3 regions of the Humidesulfovibrio mexicanus genome follow, and region 2 is predicted to be linked to each of the others. Evidence: riboswitches for the same ligand, from Rfam matches in the RefSeq annotation. Region 2 holds a riboswitch; each other region holds the start of a gene.

Region 1 (5,523 bases), on a different contig from region 2:
GCGCGGTGGCCCTGGACAAGGGGCTTGCCGGGCCGCGCTATGGTCTGGCCTTCGCCCTGGTGGCCCAGGGCGAGCACGAGCAGGCCAGGGAAGAGCTCCTGGCCGGGTTGAATCTCGATCCCGCCTTTTTGGATGAGCAGGAGCTTTCGGACCTGCTTTCCCGCCATGCCGAACTTGGGGCCCTGGCCATGGACCTGAGCTGGAGCCAGCTGTACGCCTTGAATCTGCCCGCGGCCCGTTCCGGGTTCGAGCGCATTCTGGCGGGCGGTCCCGGCGGCCTGGAAGCGCTCTTCGGCCTTGGGGCCACGGCCTACCTGCAGGGAGACTGGGCCCTGGCCGAGAATTGCTTCGACAGGCTGCTGCCGCGCGCGCCCCTTACCGGGGCGTCCTGGGACAAGTGGAGCCACCTCATGGACAAGCTGGGCTGGAGCGCCTACCACCAGCACCAGTACGACAAGGCCCTGCAGTCCTTCGACTGGCTGCGCACCTATCACCCGGAAACGCCCTACGCCGCGGCTTTGGGCGGCATGGGCTGGGCCTTGCTGGCCAAGGGCCAGAACCAGGAGGCCCAGACCCTGTTTCTGCGTTCGTTGGGCATCTTTCCGCGCAACCTCACGGCCATGCAGGGCATGATCGCCCTCAAGAAGGCCCCGGAGACCGACGAGGAAGACATGGACGACGAGCCGGAGCCGCAAATCGCCCCCAAGCGCAAGGGCAAGAAGGCCAAGGCCGCCCTGCGCGGAGCCGACGGCGACGACGAGCCGAAGGTTTCCAAAAAGAAGGGTGCGTCCGCCAAGAAAACGAAGTCCGTGAAGAAGGCCAAAGCGTCGGGGAAAAGCTCCGAAAAAAAGAAAACGGGTTCCAAGGCCTCTGCGAAAAAAACAGGGAAGAAGGCTTCCGCCAAAAAGTAGCGCAAGAGCGCGGGGCCGGGAGCCCCCGCTTCCGGAAGGAGGAGCCGGGCCGTGGACATCGACATCCTGACTCCGGCCCTGCGAGCCGCGTCCCTGGCGGGCGGCGCGGCCTTCGCCCTGTCCGGCTTTTTGGCCGGGGTGCGCAAGAAGCTCGACCTCATGGGCGTGTTCATCCTTTCCCTGCTTACCGCCAGCGGCGGCGGGGCCATGCGCGATGTGCTCCTGGGACAGCCCGTGGCCCTGGTGCGCCAGGCCGAGCCGTTTCTTGTGGCGGGCGGCGTGGCGCTGCTGGCCCTGGCTCTGCGGCTGCACCGCCTGCCCCGGCTGGAGCGCCGCACCGGCTTCGTGGTCAGCGACGCCGTGGGCCTTTCGGCCTTCGCCCTTTCCGGGGCCCTGGCCGGGGTGGAGGCGGACGCGCCCTTTTTCGGCGTTTTGGCCCTGGCCCTGCTTACCGCGGTTGGCGGCGGCATTCTGCGCGACCTGCTGGTGAACGAAGTGCCCGAGGTGCTGCGCGGCGGCTTCTACGGCAGCGTGGCCCTGCTGGTGGGCGCGGCGGTGTTCGGTTTGAACGCCTTGCGGCTGTTGACGCCCGCCGCTCTGGTTGGCGTCTTCGCCTCCGGGCTGGGCTTGCGCTTGCTGGCCTACAAGCGCGGCTGGGGGCTGCCCCGGCCTTCCGGCGCGGGCGACTGACCCCGACCGGCGTCTTGACAGTGCGCCGCGCTCCGGGATAGCCAGCAATCTGCTCGAAAATCGCCAGACGCCCTTCGAGAAACGGAAGACGGTGCAAATCCGTCGCAGACGCGCTGCTGTGACCGGGAAACATGCCGGCTGTGCCCACTGGGTCCAAGGACCTGGGAAGGATGCGGCCACCACGGCAGGGGGAACGTGCCCCCGCCCGGAAGCCAGAAGACGCCTCGAAGCAGGACAAAGCCGCAGGCCCCGCGACTGGGCCAGAGAGGCACGGGCTTTCAAGCCCCCCACGACGCCGGGTCTCCCGGCGCGTCCTCCCGCACCCCCATGCGGTTTCTGCGTCCTTGTCCCCCGGTCCTGGCACAACCGCGACCACCGGAGGTAGCTTCATGCTGACGCACACCCTGGGCTTTCCCCGCATGGGCAGGGCCCGTGAACTCAAAACCGCGCTGGAGGCGTTCTGGGCAGGCACATCGAGCCGCGCCGCCCTGCTTGAGACCGCCAGAAGCCTGCGCCTGCGCCACTGGACCGCACAGGTTCAGGCGGGCGTCGACATCGTGCCCGTGGGCGATTTCTCCCTCTACGACCACATGTTGGATATGACCGTGCGCCTTGGCGTCGCGCCGCAGCGCTTCCGCCAGGACGGGCAGCCGCCCATGCCGGACGACCTCGACGCCTTTTTCCGCATGGCGCGCGGCGGCGAGGGCGTGGCCGCACTGGAGATGACCAAGTGGTTCGACACCAACTACCACTACCTTGTGCCGGAGCTGGAGCGCGGCCAGGTCTTCCGGCCCGACGCCTCCGGCCTGCTGGAGCAGTTGGCCGAGGCGCACGATGCGGGCCTGCGGGCCAAGGTGGTTCTGCCCGGCCCCTGCACCTTCCTGCACTTGGCCAAGTCCGTCGGCCCGGACTTTGACCGCTTTGAGCTTCTGCCCGAACTCACCCAAGCCTATGTCGAACTTGTCCAGGCCCTGGCCGACCCCAAACGCGGCGCGGCAGAGTGGATACAGCTGGACGAGCCCGTGCTGGCGCTGGACTTGCCCCAGGCCCTGCCCCGGCGCTTCCGCACGGCCATCGAAACCCTGGCCAGGGCGGCCAGGCCGGCCCGGTTCATGCTCACCACCTGCTTCGGCTCCATGGCCCAGAATGTGGATGTGGTTTCCGGCCTTGAGCTGGACGCCCTGCACCTGGACCTGGTGCGCGCGCCGGAGCAGCTGGACGGCGTGTTCGCCCACCTCGCCCCCGGAACCAGCCTGTCCCTTGGCGTGGTGGACGGCCGCAACGTGTGGCGGGTGGACGCGCGCAAGGCCCTGGCCCTGCTCTCCCGCGCGGTGGAGCGCCTGGGTGTGGAGCGCGTCCTGGTCGCGCCTTCGTGTTCGCTGCTGCATTGTCCCCTGGACCTGGGCGACGAGACCTTGCTCGACCCGGAGCTGCGGGGCTGGATGGCCTTCGCCTTGCAGAAGTGCGAGGAGTTGCGCAGACTGGCGGATTGCGCCGCCGGGCTGGAACACAGCGGCAAGGCGTCCTGCGCGGATTGGCTGGCCGAGAACGCACGGGCCCAGGCCGGGCGCGCGGCAAGTCCGCGCCTGCAAGACCCGGAGGTGCGGCGGCGCATGGCCGCGGCCACGCCGGAGATGCTCTTCCGCGCCCTGCCGTATCCCGAGCGGGCCGCGCTCCAGAGGCAACGGCTGGGCCTGCCGCTTTTGCCCACCACCACCATCGGCTCCTTCCCGCAAACCAGAGAACTGCGCCAGGCGCGCGCCAGATTCAAGCGCGGCGAGCTTCCCCTCCAGGCCTATGAGGAGGCCATGCGCGAGGCCATTCGCGACGTTGTGGCCCGGCAGGAAGGGCTGGGCCTGGACGTGCTGGTGCACGGCGAGCCCGAGCGCAACGACATGGTGGAGCACTTCGGCGAGCGGCTCTCCGGCTTCTGCTTCACGCAGAACGGCTGGGTGCAAAGCTACGGCTCGCGCTGCGTCAAACCGCCGGTGATCTTTGGCGACGTGAGCCGCCCCGCGCCCATGACCGTTGCCTGGGCGCGCTTCGCCCAGTCGCTGACGGACAAGCCCATGAAGGGGATGCTCACCGGCCCGGTGACCATTCTGTGCTGGAGCTTCGTGCGCGACGATCAGCCCCGCGCCGAGACTTGCCGCCAGATCGCCCTGGCCCTGCGCGACGAGGTGGCCGACCTGGAGGCCGCGGGCATCCGCGTCATCCAGATCGACGAGCCCGCCCTGCGCGAGGGCCTGCCCCTGCGCACGCGCGAGCACGACGCCTACCTGCGCTGGGCCGTGGACGCCTTCCGCCTGGCCGTGGGCGCGGCCGCGCCCGAGACGCAGATCCACACCCACATGTGCTACTGCGAGTTCAACGACATCGTGGAATGGATCGCCGCCCTGGACGCCGACGTGATCAGCATCGAGGCCAGCCGCAGCCGCATGGAGCTGCTGGACGCCTTCCGCCGCTTCCAGTACCCCAACGAGATCGGCCCCGGCGTGTGGGACATCCACAGCCCGCGCGTGCCCGGCGCCGACGAGATGCTGGACCTGCTCCGGCGCGCCGCTGCGGTCATTCCCGTGGAGCGCCTGTGGGTGAACCCGGACTGCGGGCTCAAGACCCGCGCCTGGCCCGAGACCATGGCCAGCCTGGACAACATGGTCCAGGCCGCCCGCAAGGCCCGCAAGGAGCTGGTCCCGGCCTAACCCGAAACAGCCGTCCCCCGGCGCGCCGTCCTGCCTTGGGCGGTGCGCCGGGCATTTGCCGGAGCATTCATGCCCCACCGTCTCTTGGAGCTGCTGCCGCGCTTCGGCCTAGAGCCCGGCCGCCCGGCCCCGGAACACTCCCTGCCTGGCAGCCCGCAACGCTGCATTGAGCGCTTCGCCCTGGCCGACGCCCAGGGCCGCCCCTGGATGCTGGAGCGCATCCGCCCGGAGGCCGCGCCCCGGCGCGAGCGGCTGGGCGCGCTCTTGCGGACCCTGGCGCGGGAGCCGGGCCTGGACGGGGTCATCCCGGCGTATCTGCCTGTCGGCGGGGCAGGACCGGAATGTGGGCCGGGGAGCGGGGCCGACGGTCGGACTGGCGTTGAGCCCGGCAGTCAGCCCGGTGGCGAGCGCTTCGTGCTGCGCCTGCCCGTGGAGGACTTGGCAGGGGAAGCCCTGGCCGGGTGCTGGATGCTTTCGCCCTTTGTGTCCGGCCCTGCCCTGCCCCAGCCCGGCTACCTGGACCACGCCTGGCGCGGCGCGGCGCTGGCGGGCTGCATTCTGGCCCTGCAGCGCGCCGGGGCGGCCCTGCCCGCGCTGCCCCTGGCACCGCAGTCCAGCCTGTCCGCCTTCCGCGACGATTTTTTCCGCAAGATTCTCGTCCACGCGCCGGACCTGGCCCCGCGCCTGGCCGCCGTCCAACAGGCCCTGGACGCCCTGGAGCAGGCCGTGGAGGCCATGCCCGCAGCCCTGGCCCACGGCGATTTGCACCCGCTGAACGTCATTTGGGGGCGGGAAGGGGCCCGCCCGGTCCACGGACTCATCGACTGGGAGTTCGCGGGCGCGCGGCCCAGGCTCTACGATGCGGCCAACGCGCTCGGCTGCGCGGGTTTCGAGCATCCCTCCGGCCTGGGGCGCGGCTTTGCCCTGGGCTTGGTGCGCGGCCTGCGCCAGGGGGGGATCCCGGAGCCGGAGCTGCGGCTTTTGCCGCTCTTCGCGCTGTTCACGCGGCTGGGCTGGCTGTCGGAATGGCTGCGGGCCGGGGACGCCGAGCTGCTGGCCCTTGAGCTGGACTACCTGGACATTCTGTTGGCCGAGCGCGAGGCCCTGGCCGGGCTGTGGAGCGCCGGGGCCTGAGGCCCTCCGGCCCTGCGCGGTTAGCCTTTCGCGTTTTTCCGGGCCCTCCGCCACATCCACCAGCGCAGGGCCGCGAAGCCCAGGCC
Region 2 (5,523 bases):
AGGGGCGTCAGCACCCCGGCCAGCGTCAGCAGCAGCGTGGTCTTGCCCGAGCCGTTGGGGCCGAGCAGGGCCGCGAACTCGCCCGCCGCAAGGCGCAGGTCCACCCCGTGCAGCACCGCGCGGCCGCCGTAGCCGGAGCGCAAGCCCGAAGCGCGGATCATGCGCCGCCCCCGCCCCTGGCCATGAGACCCCTGCGGGCCAGCAGCAGGCAGAAGAACGGTCCGCCCACAAGGGCCGTCACCACGCCCACGGGCAGTTCGGCTCCGCCGGGCAGCACGCTGCGCGCCGCCACGTCGGACCAGATGAGCAGAAGCGCGCCCAGCAGGGCCGAGGCGGGCAGGAGCCGCGCGTGCCCGGCCCCCAGGAACAGCCGCGCCAGGTGCGGCACCACCAGCCCCACGAAGCCGATGACCCCGCTGACCGCCACGGCCGCGCCGGAGAGCAGGCTTGCGCCCAGAAGCAGCCACAGGCGCGAGCGCCCGGCGTCCAGGCCCAGCATCCGCGCCTGGGTTTCGCCCAGGGCCAGCAGGTCCAGCTCGCGCGCGCGCCAGAACACCAGTCCCGCGCCAAGCAGCATGTACGGCCAGGCCAGCTCCGCGTGCTCGAAGCCCCGGCCCTGGAAACTGCCCATGACCCAGAACACGATGCTGGCCACGGACTCCTCGTCCAGGCTTTTCAAGAGCGAAATAAGGGCGGAGAGGAAGGTGGACACCACTATGCCCGCCAGGACCACGGTTTCCCGCCGCAGGCCGGAGAGCGGCCCGCCTCCGGCGCGCGCCAGCAACAGCACCAGGGCCAGCGCGCCGAGCGCTCCGGCCAGGGCGCAGGCGGGCAGGGCCATGGCCTGGCCCGTTTGCGCGGCCTGCCCGGCCAGCCCGCCCAGGATGGCCGCAGAGGCGCCGAACGCCGCGCCGCCGGAGACGCCCAGGGTGAAGGAGTCGGCCAGGGGGTTGCGCAGCACGCCCTGGAAGGCCGCGCCCGCCACGGCCAGGGCCGCGCCGGTGAGGCCCGCCAGGAGCACCCGCGCCAGGCGGATGTCCACCACCACCAAGGCCAGGTCCGGGGCCACGGGCGCGCCAAGGGGGATCCCGGCCGCTTGGGCCAGGGCGCGCAGTGCGTCCTGGGCCGTGGTGGGATAGCTGCCCACGGCGCAGGCCAGGACCATTGTGGCGGCAAGTCCCGCCGCCAGCGCGACGGGCAGGGCGAGCGCCCGGACGGCGGCCCGGACGACAGGTCGGTCCGGGGCGCGCAGTGCGGCGGAGCGAAAGTCCCGCCGCACTGGCCCTGTGGCCCCGGTTTCGTGTTCGCCCTGCCCGGTCATGCTAGTGGTCCAGTTCCTTCACGGCGTCCTTCAGGTGCTCGATCCACAGCCTGGCCACGGCCGGACGGCTGCCCAGGCCCGTGAGCTCGGCCTTTGGCGCGAAGCCCTTGGCCTTGAGGATGCTGACCCAGGAGTCCTCCTCGCTGCCGGCCATGTCGTTGTGGGCGTGGTCGCCGGCCACGCTCATCAGCGGCAGCAGGTGCACGGTGCGCGCGCCCATGCGCTTGAGGGCCGGGATGATGTCCTCCAGGCTGGGGCTGCTTTCCACCGTGGCCACGAACACGCCGGGATCCTTCTTCCACAGTTCCAGCTGCAGGGCGGAGTAAGCCGCGTTGGCCGGATGCTCGGTGCCGTGGCCCATGAGCACGACGGCTTCGCCGCGCCCGCGTTTGGGCAGGCTTTTCAACACGGCCTGGGCGGCCAGGGCGATGTCCTCGGGCGTGGAGAGCAGCGGGCGGCCCACGCTGATTGTGCCCATGGACTTGGGCATTCCCTCGAAGGCCTTGGCCGTGGCGCTGATGTCGGTGAACTCGCGGCCGGGGATGGAATGCAGGGACTGCACGGCGACCTCGGTGAAGCCCTCCGCGGCCATGTCGGCCAGGGCCTGGGCCGGGGAGCGCTTCTGCACGCCTTCGCCGGCGATCTTGTCGCGGATGATCTTGGAGGAATAGGCTAGGCGCACGGGCACGCCGGGGAAGGCCGCCTTGGCCTGCCGCGTCAGTTCGTCGATGGATGCGGCGGCTTCGGGCACGCTGGTGCCGAAGGCCACCAGCAGAATGCCGCGCTTGGCCTCCGGAGCCTTGCCGTGCTCTCCGGCGAAGGCGGGCGCGGAAAGGCAGAGGCACAGCAGGGCCGCGGCGAACAGGGACCAATGGAAACGGACTGCGCGTGAACGCATGGGAACCTCCAAAAGCGGAGGGCGGAGTTGGGGGACGCAAAAAAAGCCCCCGTTCCGCGCAACAATAGGCGGAAGGGAGGCTCCGTTTTCATCCCCTTGCGTGTCCCGTCGGACAAAAGCCCTCGTTGCCGACGAGAAGCCATGACACGTGTCCGGCAGGTCTTCCGGCTCACCCCATCGGCCCCGGCCTTCCCGGAAGCATTCTTCCAGTGGCGCGCTTGGGGGCTGACTATTCGCGGGGCTCACGGCGGCGGGTCCGCTCCCGGTTCGCACGGGATTCCCTTTTCACCCCGCGTTGGCGGGGCACCGGACGCAAGGGCGATAGTATGCGGCGGCTTTCGCTGTCAAGCCTGGGCAGGGGGGGCGGCGGGCGCGGCCAGTTCGGCGAGCAGCTTCTCGATGTCCAGCACCAGCGCGTCGCTTTCGCCCATCATGCCGAAGCCCAAAATGGGCAGGGTGTAAATGTCCTGTACGGGCACGGTGAAGCCGGTGACCACCACCTGCTGCTGGCGCAGCACCTCGTCCACCAGCAGCGCGGCCGAAAGCTCGCCCATGCGTACGGTAATGATGAGGCCGCGGTCGATGTCCGGGCAGGCGTCGTCCAGGTCCAGGTGGCGGCACAGGCGCAGCAGGTGGAATATCTGCCCGCGCACGCTCACGGTCTCGCCGCCGTCGGGCAGGGACACCAGGTCGCCTGCGCGCGGGGCGTAGATCTCCAGCACGTCGCGCGAGGGCACGATGAGGGTCTCCGGGCCAACGCGGCACACCAGCGCGTCCACGATGCCCTCGTTCACCGAGCGCGACAGCGGGATGGAGAGCAGGAAGCGCGAGCCGCCTCCGGTGAGGTTCTCGATGGAGATGTCGCCGCCGAGCTGCGCGCGCACGGCGTTGGCCACGGCGTCCATGCCCACGCCCCGTCCGGAGACGTCGGTGACCTTCTCGGCGGTGCTGAAGCCCGAGGCCAGGATGAACTGGACGATTTCCTGCTCGGAGTATTCGTGGCCTTCCTCCACCAGGCCGCGCTCCCGGGCCTTGTTCAGAATCTTCTCCGCATTGAGGCCCCGGCCGTCGTCCGTGACCTCCACATAGGCGGTGTCGCCCTTGCGGTAGGCTGTCAGACGCACGCTGCCGGTCTCGTCCTTGCCTTTTTCCGCGCGCTCCTCCGGGCCTTCCAGGCCGTGGTCCAGGGCGTTTCGCAAGAGGTGCACCAAGGGTTCGTTCAGGCTTTCCACGATGGTCTTGTCCAGGGCCAGCTCGTCGCCGCTGATGACGAAGCGCACCTTTTTGCCCATCTTTTGCGACAGGCTCTGCACCAGGCGGTTCATGGGCAGGAATATCTGCTTCAGGGGCACCAGGCGGATGGCGTCCACCTGGTTCTGCAGGCCGGTGATCACCGTGTCCAGCTCCGCCAGGGTGGAGGCGGACAGGGTGGCCCCTCGCGTGCCGGACTGCGAAAGCACGGCGAAGGTCACCATGAGCTTGCCCACCAGCTCGATCAGGCTGTCCAGACGCTCGGTAGGCACGCGGATGCTGGTGATGCCCTGCTTGCTGGCGGCCAGGGCCTGTTTGGCGTGGTCGTCGGCGGCGTCTGGCGCGGCGGCGTCGGCATGGGGTGCGTCGGCATGGGGCGCGTCGGGCTGGACTTCAAGGGTTTGGGCCGCCGCGGGCATGGCCTCGGCCACGGGTTGCGGCGCAGCGGGCCTGGGCGCCTCCAGCACGCCCGCCAGGGCGTAGAGGAATTTCTTGTTGGCCTCGCACAGGCGCAAGAGCGCCGTGACCACGTTCTCGTCCACAGGGGTGATGCCGTCGGCCAGCATGTCCAGGAGCGAGATGATCTGGGCCGAGCCGAACTTGACGTGCGTGAGCCCAAGATCCTCCAGCACGGGGGCCACGTCGTTGCCGGTGGGGCGGCCCTCCTCAAGCTTGAGGATGCGCTCCTCCAGCGGGGCGATGCACTGGCGGATGACATCCCTCATTGTCCGGCCTCCTGCTGCGGGGCGGGCATGGGCTCCTGCGGGAACAGGGCGTCGAACTCCCAGGCGTAGAAATTCTCCCTGGCCGCGCCGGAAAGCCCGCGCACGCGCAGCGTCCACATGCCGGTCAGGCCGGAGAGGTCCTCCCATACGGAGGAGCCGAAGCTTGTGACGCCGGAGAGGTCCAGGGTCACCGGGGCGGTCTGCGGCAGGGCAAGAACCGCGGCGACCAGCTGGTCGGCCTGGGCCTTGCCGTGCACGCGGGCAGCGGTGAGGCGCAGCACCGGGCCCTCGGGGCCGTCCTCGCGGGCCACGCAGTCGGCGCTGGCCGCCGCCTTGCCCTGCTGCGCCCCGCCGGAAGCCTGCACGAGCATCTCGCACACGGCGTCGATCTCCGCCTGGTCCGGCGCGCCCAGGTCGCGTATCTGCTCAATGGCTGCGAACACGGAGTTCACCCCGTAGGAGGCCAGCGAGATGTTGTCCGCGCTGTGGGGCAAGGTCCCGGCCTGGAGCTTCTTGAGGAAGCTCTCCACCTTGTGGGTGAGCTGGCTGGCGGCCTCGAAGCCGGGCATGAACCCGGTGACGCCCTTGATGGTGTGCAGGGGCCGGGCCAGAATCTCGATGCCCTGGGCCACCTCGTCCGAGCCGAAGAGCTCCAGCCCTTCCAGAACCTGGGGATAATACTTGTCCGCCACCTCGGCGAAGAATTCCTCGGAGAGCGCGTCGCCCACGTCGTTTTTCCGCCCTAGTCGGTTATGAAGCCGAGCTTCTTGAGTTCCTCGAAGAGCTTGTCCTTGCGCACGGGCTTGACGATGTAGCCCGAGGCCTCGCCATCGTGGAAGGAGCGGATCACGGTCTTGGGGTCGTCCAGGGCCGTGGTCATCAGCGCGCGGACAGCCGGGCGGATTTTCTGCTCCTGCTCCATGGCGCGTATCTGCCGCAGGGCCTCCAGCCCGTCCATCTCCGGCATCATGATGTCCATGAGCAGCAGGTCGTAGGGTCGGCCCTCCTGGTGGGCCAGCTTGAAGGCCTCCACGGCCTCCAGCCCGTTGACCACCACGTCCACCTCGAACAGGGTGTTCAGGAAGACCGAAAGCACCTTCCGGCCCAGGAATTCGTCTTCCGCGACCAATGCGCGCATACGTATACCTCCAGAAGCTGAAACCGCACGATGTACCAGCTTATTCGCGGAACTGCGTAAAATGTCAACACGCGATGCGCGCGCCGGGCCCCGTGAACTTGCGCGCCGGGCCGCGAGCGGGTACAAGCCCGCCCATGCGAGGATTCATCACACCCGAACGCCTTGGGCGCATTCGCCACGTGCTTTCGCT
Region 3 (5,523 bases), on a different contig from region 2:
CGAAAGAGCCACGGCGATCTCGCCTTCCGCGTTTCCCCAGTCTTCCCCCGGCTCCGCCCGCCGCACCCGACCCAGGGTCACGTGCGGACGGAATGCGCGCGCCTCCGGGGCAAACCCCAAAGGCTCCAGCGCAGCCTCCACGCTCCGGGCCAATTCCGCACAGGGACCGCCACCCTCCGCCAGCCCCAGCCACAGCACGCGCGGCGCGCCGCGGCCGCCAACGCCACTGCCGCCTGGCCCAAGCCTCGCTCCGAATGGCGCGAAGCGCACCGCGCGCAAGGCCTGCCGGACGGCGTCCACGCGCCCCTGCTCCACCTCGCCCAAAAACCGCAGGGTCACATGCCAGTTGCCCGGCCGCGTCCAGGACACGCGCGAAGCCAGCCGCCGCGAAAGCGCCCCGCTCAGCGCGTCCAGACCGCGCATCCACGTTTCTGGCAAGGGCAGGGCCACAAAACAGCGGATGTTCCTTCCGGACATGGCCGCCTACCGGACAAAAGTCATCATGCCGAACAGGGCCCCGGCCACGCTTTGGGACTTTACGGAAGCCCGCGCGCCACGAAACAGGAAACACTCCGCCCGGCGGCCGCACGGCCAAGCCCAGGCCACCCACACCGTGCCCACGGGCTTTTCCCGCGTGCCGCCAGAAGGTCCGGCGATGCCGGACACGGCCACGGCGCAGCCACGGCCCTCGGGCATTCCGGGCAGGGCCAGCGCGCCCTGCGCCATGGCCAGCACCACGGGCTCGCTCACGGCCCCGTGCGCCAAGATGAGCGCCGGGTCCACCCCCAGCAGCCCGCTTTTGAGAGCGTTGGAATAGGCCACCACGCCGCCATGGAACCAGCCGGAGCTGCCGGGCAGGTTGGTCACCGTGCTGGCGAGCAGGCCGCCCGTGCACGATTCCGCCGTGGCCAGCATCCAGCCATGCCCGGCCACCAGTCGCCCGGCCTCGGAGGCAAGCCGTTCCAGGCGCAGGGCATCCTCCTGCTCCAGCATGTCCGCATGTGAGCCCTTCTTCATGATCCTTTCCTCCGTATCGCCGACATCTGTTTACAGGACCGCGTCCGGCGTGGCAATTGAAGCGCATGGACAGCGGCGACACCCCCTTGCGCCAGCGCGCGCAAAACCTCTGGCGACGGCTGCGGCTCACACGCCGCGAGCCTTGGAACTGGCTGGCCCAGAACCTTGCCGCCGCGCTGCTGCCGCCGGGCCTGCTCTTCCACAGCTGGCCGCTGGTGGTGCTCTCCCTGGCTGGCGTTGCCGCAGCCTGCCTGCCCCTGCCCCTGCCGCCCATGGAGCACACCGGGGCAAAGCGTCTGGCCCCGCGCATCGAAACCTTCATCGGATTGGAAAGCGCCTGGCTGGCCTTGCCCATGACGCCCCGCAAGAAACGCCAGTTGTGGCTGCTGGGGCTGGGCGCGCCGCTCACCGCGCTCTTTCTCTGGCTGCAGGATCTCGGCCCCATCGCCATCGCCCTGGCCGTGTGGACGCTTTTGGCCGTGCGCCGCAGGAACATCAAGGACGGCATCACCCCCTAGGCGCGCATTTTCCCCCTTTATTCCCGGCCCGGCTTTGGGTACACAGCCAAATGCGTCGGCGCCCATCGGCAGGGCCCGCGCCCCACTTTCAAGGAGAAGACCATGCTTGACCTGAAATTCGTGCAGAAAAACCTCGACGCCGTGTCCCAGGGCCTGGCAAGGCGCTGCAAAACCGAGCCGGACGTGGCCGAATTCGCCCGGCTGGACGAGGCCCGCATCGCCCTGATCCGCGAGGCCGAGGCCCTCAAGGCCGAGCGCAACTCCGGCTCCGCCGAAGTGGCCAAGCTCAAGCGCGCAGGGCAGGACGCGACCGAACTCATGGCCCGCATGTCCGCCATGGGCGAGCGGGTCAAGGAACTGGACGCGGAGCTTGCCGTCATTGAGGCTCAGGAACGCGACTGGCTCTTGAAAGTGCCAAACATTCCGCACGAATCCACACCGGACGGCTGCACCGAGAACGACAACCCGGTGCTGCGCCACTGGGGGGCCAAGCCGGAGTTCGCCTTCGCGCCCAAGGAGCATTGGGAGCTGGGCCAGGCGTTGGGCGGGTTGGACTTCGAGCGCGCGGGCAAGCTCACGGGCTCGCGTTTCTGCGTCAGCTTCGGCTGGGCGGCCCGGCTTGAGCGGGCCCTGGGCGCGTTCATGCTCGATTGCGCTGCCGAAAACGGCTACACCGAGGTCATTCCTCCATACATCGTGAACAAGGCCTCCATGACCGGCACGGGCCAGTTGCCCAAGTTCGAGGAGGACCTCTTCAAGATCCAGGGCCAGGACTACTACCTCATCCCCACGGCCGAGGTGCCGGTGACCAACCTGCACGCGGGCGAAGTGCTGGAGGAGGACCAGCTGCCCCTGGGCTATTGCGCGCTCACCCCCTGCTTCCGCAGCGAGGCCGGGAGCTACGGCAAGGACACCAAGGGCCTCATCCGCCAGCACCAGTTTCACAAGGTGGAGCTTGTGCGCTTCGCGCATCCGGACACATCCTTCGAGGAACTGGAGCGGCTCACCGGGCACGCGGAGATGGTGCTGCAGCGCCTGGGCCTGCACTACCGCGTCATCCAGCTTTGCGGCGGCGACCTGGGCTTCTCCTCCTGCAAGACCTACGACATCGAGGTCTGGCTGCCCGGACAGGACAAATACCGCGAAATCTCCTCCTGCTCCAATTTCCTGGACTTCCAGGCCCGGCGGGCGAACATCCGCTTCAAGGCCAAGGGCGCGAAGAAGAGCGAGTTCCTGCACACCCTGAACGGCTCCGGCTTGGCCGTTGGCCGCACCCTTGTGGCCGTGCTGGAAAACGGCCAGCAGGCCGATGGGAGCGTTCTGCTGCCAGAGGCCCTGCGCCCCTACATGGGCGGCGTGGAGCGCATCGGGCCGAAATAGGCGCGGCGCGCGCTGGCGTTTCCAGAATCCTGGGGGCAAGGGCGGGACGCCTGCCCCCAGCACGAGCTGCAAAGCCCCGGAGACCAGGATCGGCGCAGCTTCGCCCGGGGAGCGGCCGCGCCCGCACGTCTGCCTGCGGCGGCAGTCCGGACCATTTTCAAGAATTTTTCTTGAAAATCTACAAGCTCTCACCAGCGGAAGTTCTGCCAGTAATTCATGGCCGTTGGCGCAATCCCCCACCCCTCCGGTCGGGAACAACAGCATTAAAAATCAACAGGTTACAGCACAATAAGCAGCTTGACTTCACGCTTCCGGACGCCCATAAGCGTTGGTGAGCTGGTGCCTGGACCTGGTCCGGGTGAAAAGGGAATCCGGTGCAAGTCCGGAACTGCCCCGCAGCGGTAAACGGGTACGCGTCCCCCCATCCGGAACGGATGGCATGACACTGGCGGCAAGCCGGGAAGTCGGCGGACGAAAACGGCGGCCACCGCCCCAAACGCCCGCAAGTCCGAAGACCTGCCCGCTCACGCCCGCTGCAACAACGCGGACGAACTGACGCAACAGCCTCGCGGGAGGGCGATGCGGCACACGGGTACGGGGCTTCGCCCCACTCCCTGCCGGTCCCCCCGCCGCTTCAAAGACACCACAGACGACATGGAGGAAGCAGATGCTTCACGCCGCAGACACCCCGTCCGATCCCATCTCCTCGCAGCCAGCACCGGTGCTCACCCCTCTGCGGCCCATCGCTCCCCCCGTCCAGGTGCGCAAGCGCAACGGCGAAACCATCGCCTTCGACGCCACCAAAATCCGCTCGGCCATCCGCCGCGCCGGGGCGGCCACGGGCGAATTCGACGACGACGAGGCGAGGCTCATCACCGCGCAGGTGGTGAAGGTGCTCTCCCACCGCTTTTCCGGACGCGTGCCGGACATTGAGAACATTCAGGACGCGGTGGAGCAGGCGCTTATTTCCGCCAACCACTTCAAGACCATGCGCGCCTACAGCGTGTACCGTGAACAGCGCGCCAAGCTGCGCCACGACAGAAAGACCGTGGTGGACGTGGCCGCCAGCGTCAACGAATACCTGGACCGGCTGGATTGGCGGGTGAACGCCAACGCCAACCAGGGCTATTCTCTGGGCGGGCTGATCCTGAACGTCTCCGGCAAGGTGACGGCCAACTACTGGCTGAACCACGTCTACCCGAGGGAAGTAGGCCAAGCGCACCGCGAGGGCGACCTGCACATCCACGACCTGGACATGCTGGCCGGCTACTGCGCGGGCTGGTCGCTGCGCACACTTTTGACCGAAGGCCTGAACGGCGTGCCGGGCAAGGTGGAGGCCAAGCCGCCCAAGCACCTCACCAGCGCCGTGGGGCAGATAGTGAACTTCCTTGGCACCCTGCAGAACGAATGGGCGGGAGCGCAGGCCTTCAGCTCGTTCGACACCTACATGGCCCCCTTTCTGCGCAAGGACGCGCTGGCCTATGAAGATGTCCGCCAGTGCATCCAGGAACTCATCTACAACCTCAACGTGCCCTCGCGCTGGGGCACGCAGACCCCCTTCACCAACCTCACCTTCGACTGGACCTGCCCGGACGACCTGAAGGAGCAGCGCCCGGTCATCGGCGGCGAGGAGATGCCCTTCACCTACGGCGAGCTCCAGCCGGAAATGGACATGATAAACCGCGCCTACATCGAGGTGATGACCGAGGGCGACGCCAAGGGCCGCGTGTTCACCTTCCCCATCCCGACGTACAACATCACCAAGGACTTTCCCTGGGACGGGCCCAATGTGGACCTGCTCTTTGAGATGACCGCCAAGTACGGCCTGCCGTACTTCCAGAACTTCGTGAACTCCGACCTTACGCCCAACATGGTGCGCTCCATGTGCTGCCGCCTGCAGCTCGACCTGCGCGAACTGCTCAAGCGCGGCAACGGGCTCTTCGGCAGCGCGGAGCAGACCGGCTCGCTCGGCGTCGTCACCATCAACTGCGCACGCCTGGGCTACCTGTCGCGCGGCAGCGAACGCGACCTGTACGCCCGCCTGGACGCCCTGCTCGACATCTCGCGCACCAGCCTGGAAATAAAGCGCAAGGAGATAGAGCGCCGCATGGACGCGGGACTTTTCCCCTACACCAAGCGCTACCTGGGCACCCTGCGCAACCACTTCTCCACCATCGGGGTGAACGGCATCAACGAGATGATCCGCAACTTCACCGCCGGGGCCGAGGACATCACCACCGAGGCGGGCTACGCCCTGGCCGTGCGCTTCCTGGACCACCTGCGCGCGCGCATCACCGGCTACCAGGAGGAGACCGGGCACCTGTACAACCTGGAGGCCACCCCGGCCGAGGGCACCACCTACCGTTTCGCCAAGGAAGACCGCAAGCGCTTCCCGAACATCCTCCAGGCGGGCACCCCGGAACAGCCCTACTACACCAATTCCTCGCAACTGCCGGTTGGCTTCACGGACGACCCCTTCGAGGCCCTCACGCGGCAGGAGCAGCTCCAGCGCAAATACACCGGCGGCACGGTGCTGCACCTGTACATGGGCGAACGGGTTTCGAGCGCAGCGGCCTGCATGGAGCTCGTGCGCCGGTCGCTCTCCCGC

The links. A riboswitch is a leader RNA that binds a small molecule or an ion and turns the genes downstream of it on or off. The one in region 2 is predicted to bind cobalamin.
Region 1: it holds a riboswitch for cobalamin, as region 2 does, so the genes downstream of both, metE (5-methyltetrahydropteroyltriglutamate--homocysteine S-methyltransferase) here and CHB73_RS11620 (sirohydrochlorin cobaltochelatase) in region 2, are expected to answer to the same signal.
Region 3: it holds a riboswitch for cobalamin, as region 2 does, so the genes downstream of both, CHB73_RS02955 (ribonucleoside triphosphate reductase) here and CHB73_RS11620 (sirohydrochlorin cobaltochelatase) in region 2, are expected to answer to the same signal.

Annotation. Positions count from the first base shown of each region.
Region 1 is NZ_FZOC01000006.1:71,575-77,097, reverse strand. Features, by position in the region: gene CHB73_RS12630 (tetratricopeptide repeat protein) at 1-911, shown strand, start outside; gene CHB73_RS12625 (trimeric intracellular cation channel family protein) at 963-1,601, shown strand; cobalamin riboswitch at 1,685-1,822, shown strand; gene metE (5-methyltetrahydropteroyltriglutamate--homocysteine S-methyltransferase) at 1,991-4,303, shown strand; gene CHB73_RS12615 (phosphotransferase) at 4,373-5,437, shown strand; gene CHB73_RS12610 (DUF2156 domain-containing protein) at 5,458-5,523, opposite strand, start outside.
Region 2 is NZ_FZOC01000005.1:66,201-71,723, forward strand. Features, by position in the region: gene CHB73_RS11610 (ABC transporter ATP-binding protein) at 1-161, opposite strand, end outside; gene CHB73_RS11615 (FecCD family ABC transporter permease) at 158-1,321, opposite strand; gene CHB73_RS11620 (sirohydrochlorin cobaltochelatase) at 1,323-2,219, opposite strand; cobalamin riboswitch at 2,357-2,545, opposite strand; gene CHB73_RS11625 (chemotaxis protein CheA) at 2,564-4,195, opposite strand; gene CHB73_RS11630 (Hpt domain-containing protein) at 4,192-4,923, opposite strand; gene CHB73_RS11635 (response regulator) at 4,938-5,333, opposite strand; gene CHB73_RS11640 (TrmH family RNA methyltransferase) at 5,468-5,523, shown strand, end outside.
Region 3 is NZ_FZOC01000001.1:621,184-626,706, forward strand. Features, by position in the region: gene thpR (RNA 2',3'-cyclic phosphodiesterase) at 1-477, opposite strand, end outside; gene CHB73_RS02940 (CinA family protein) at 484-1,017, opposite strand; gene CHB73_RS02945 (hypothetical protein) at 1,083-1,535, shown strand; gene serS (serine--tRNA ligase) at 1,638-2,915, shown strand; cobalamin riboswitch at 3,236-3,453, shown strand; gene CHB73_RS02955 (ribonucleoside triphosphate reductase) at 3,583-5,523, shown strand, end outside.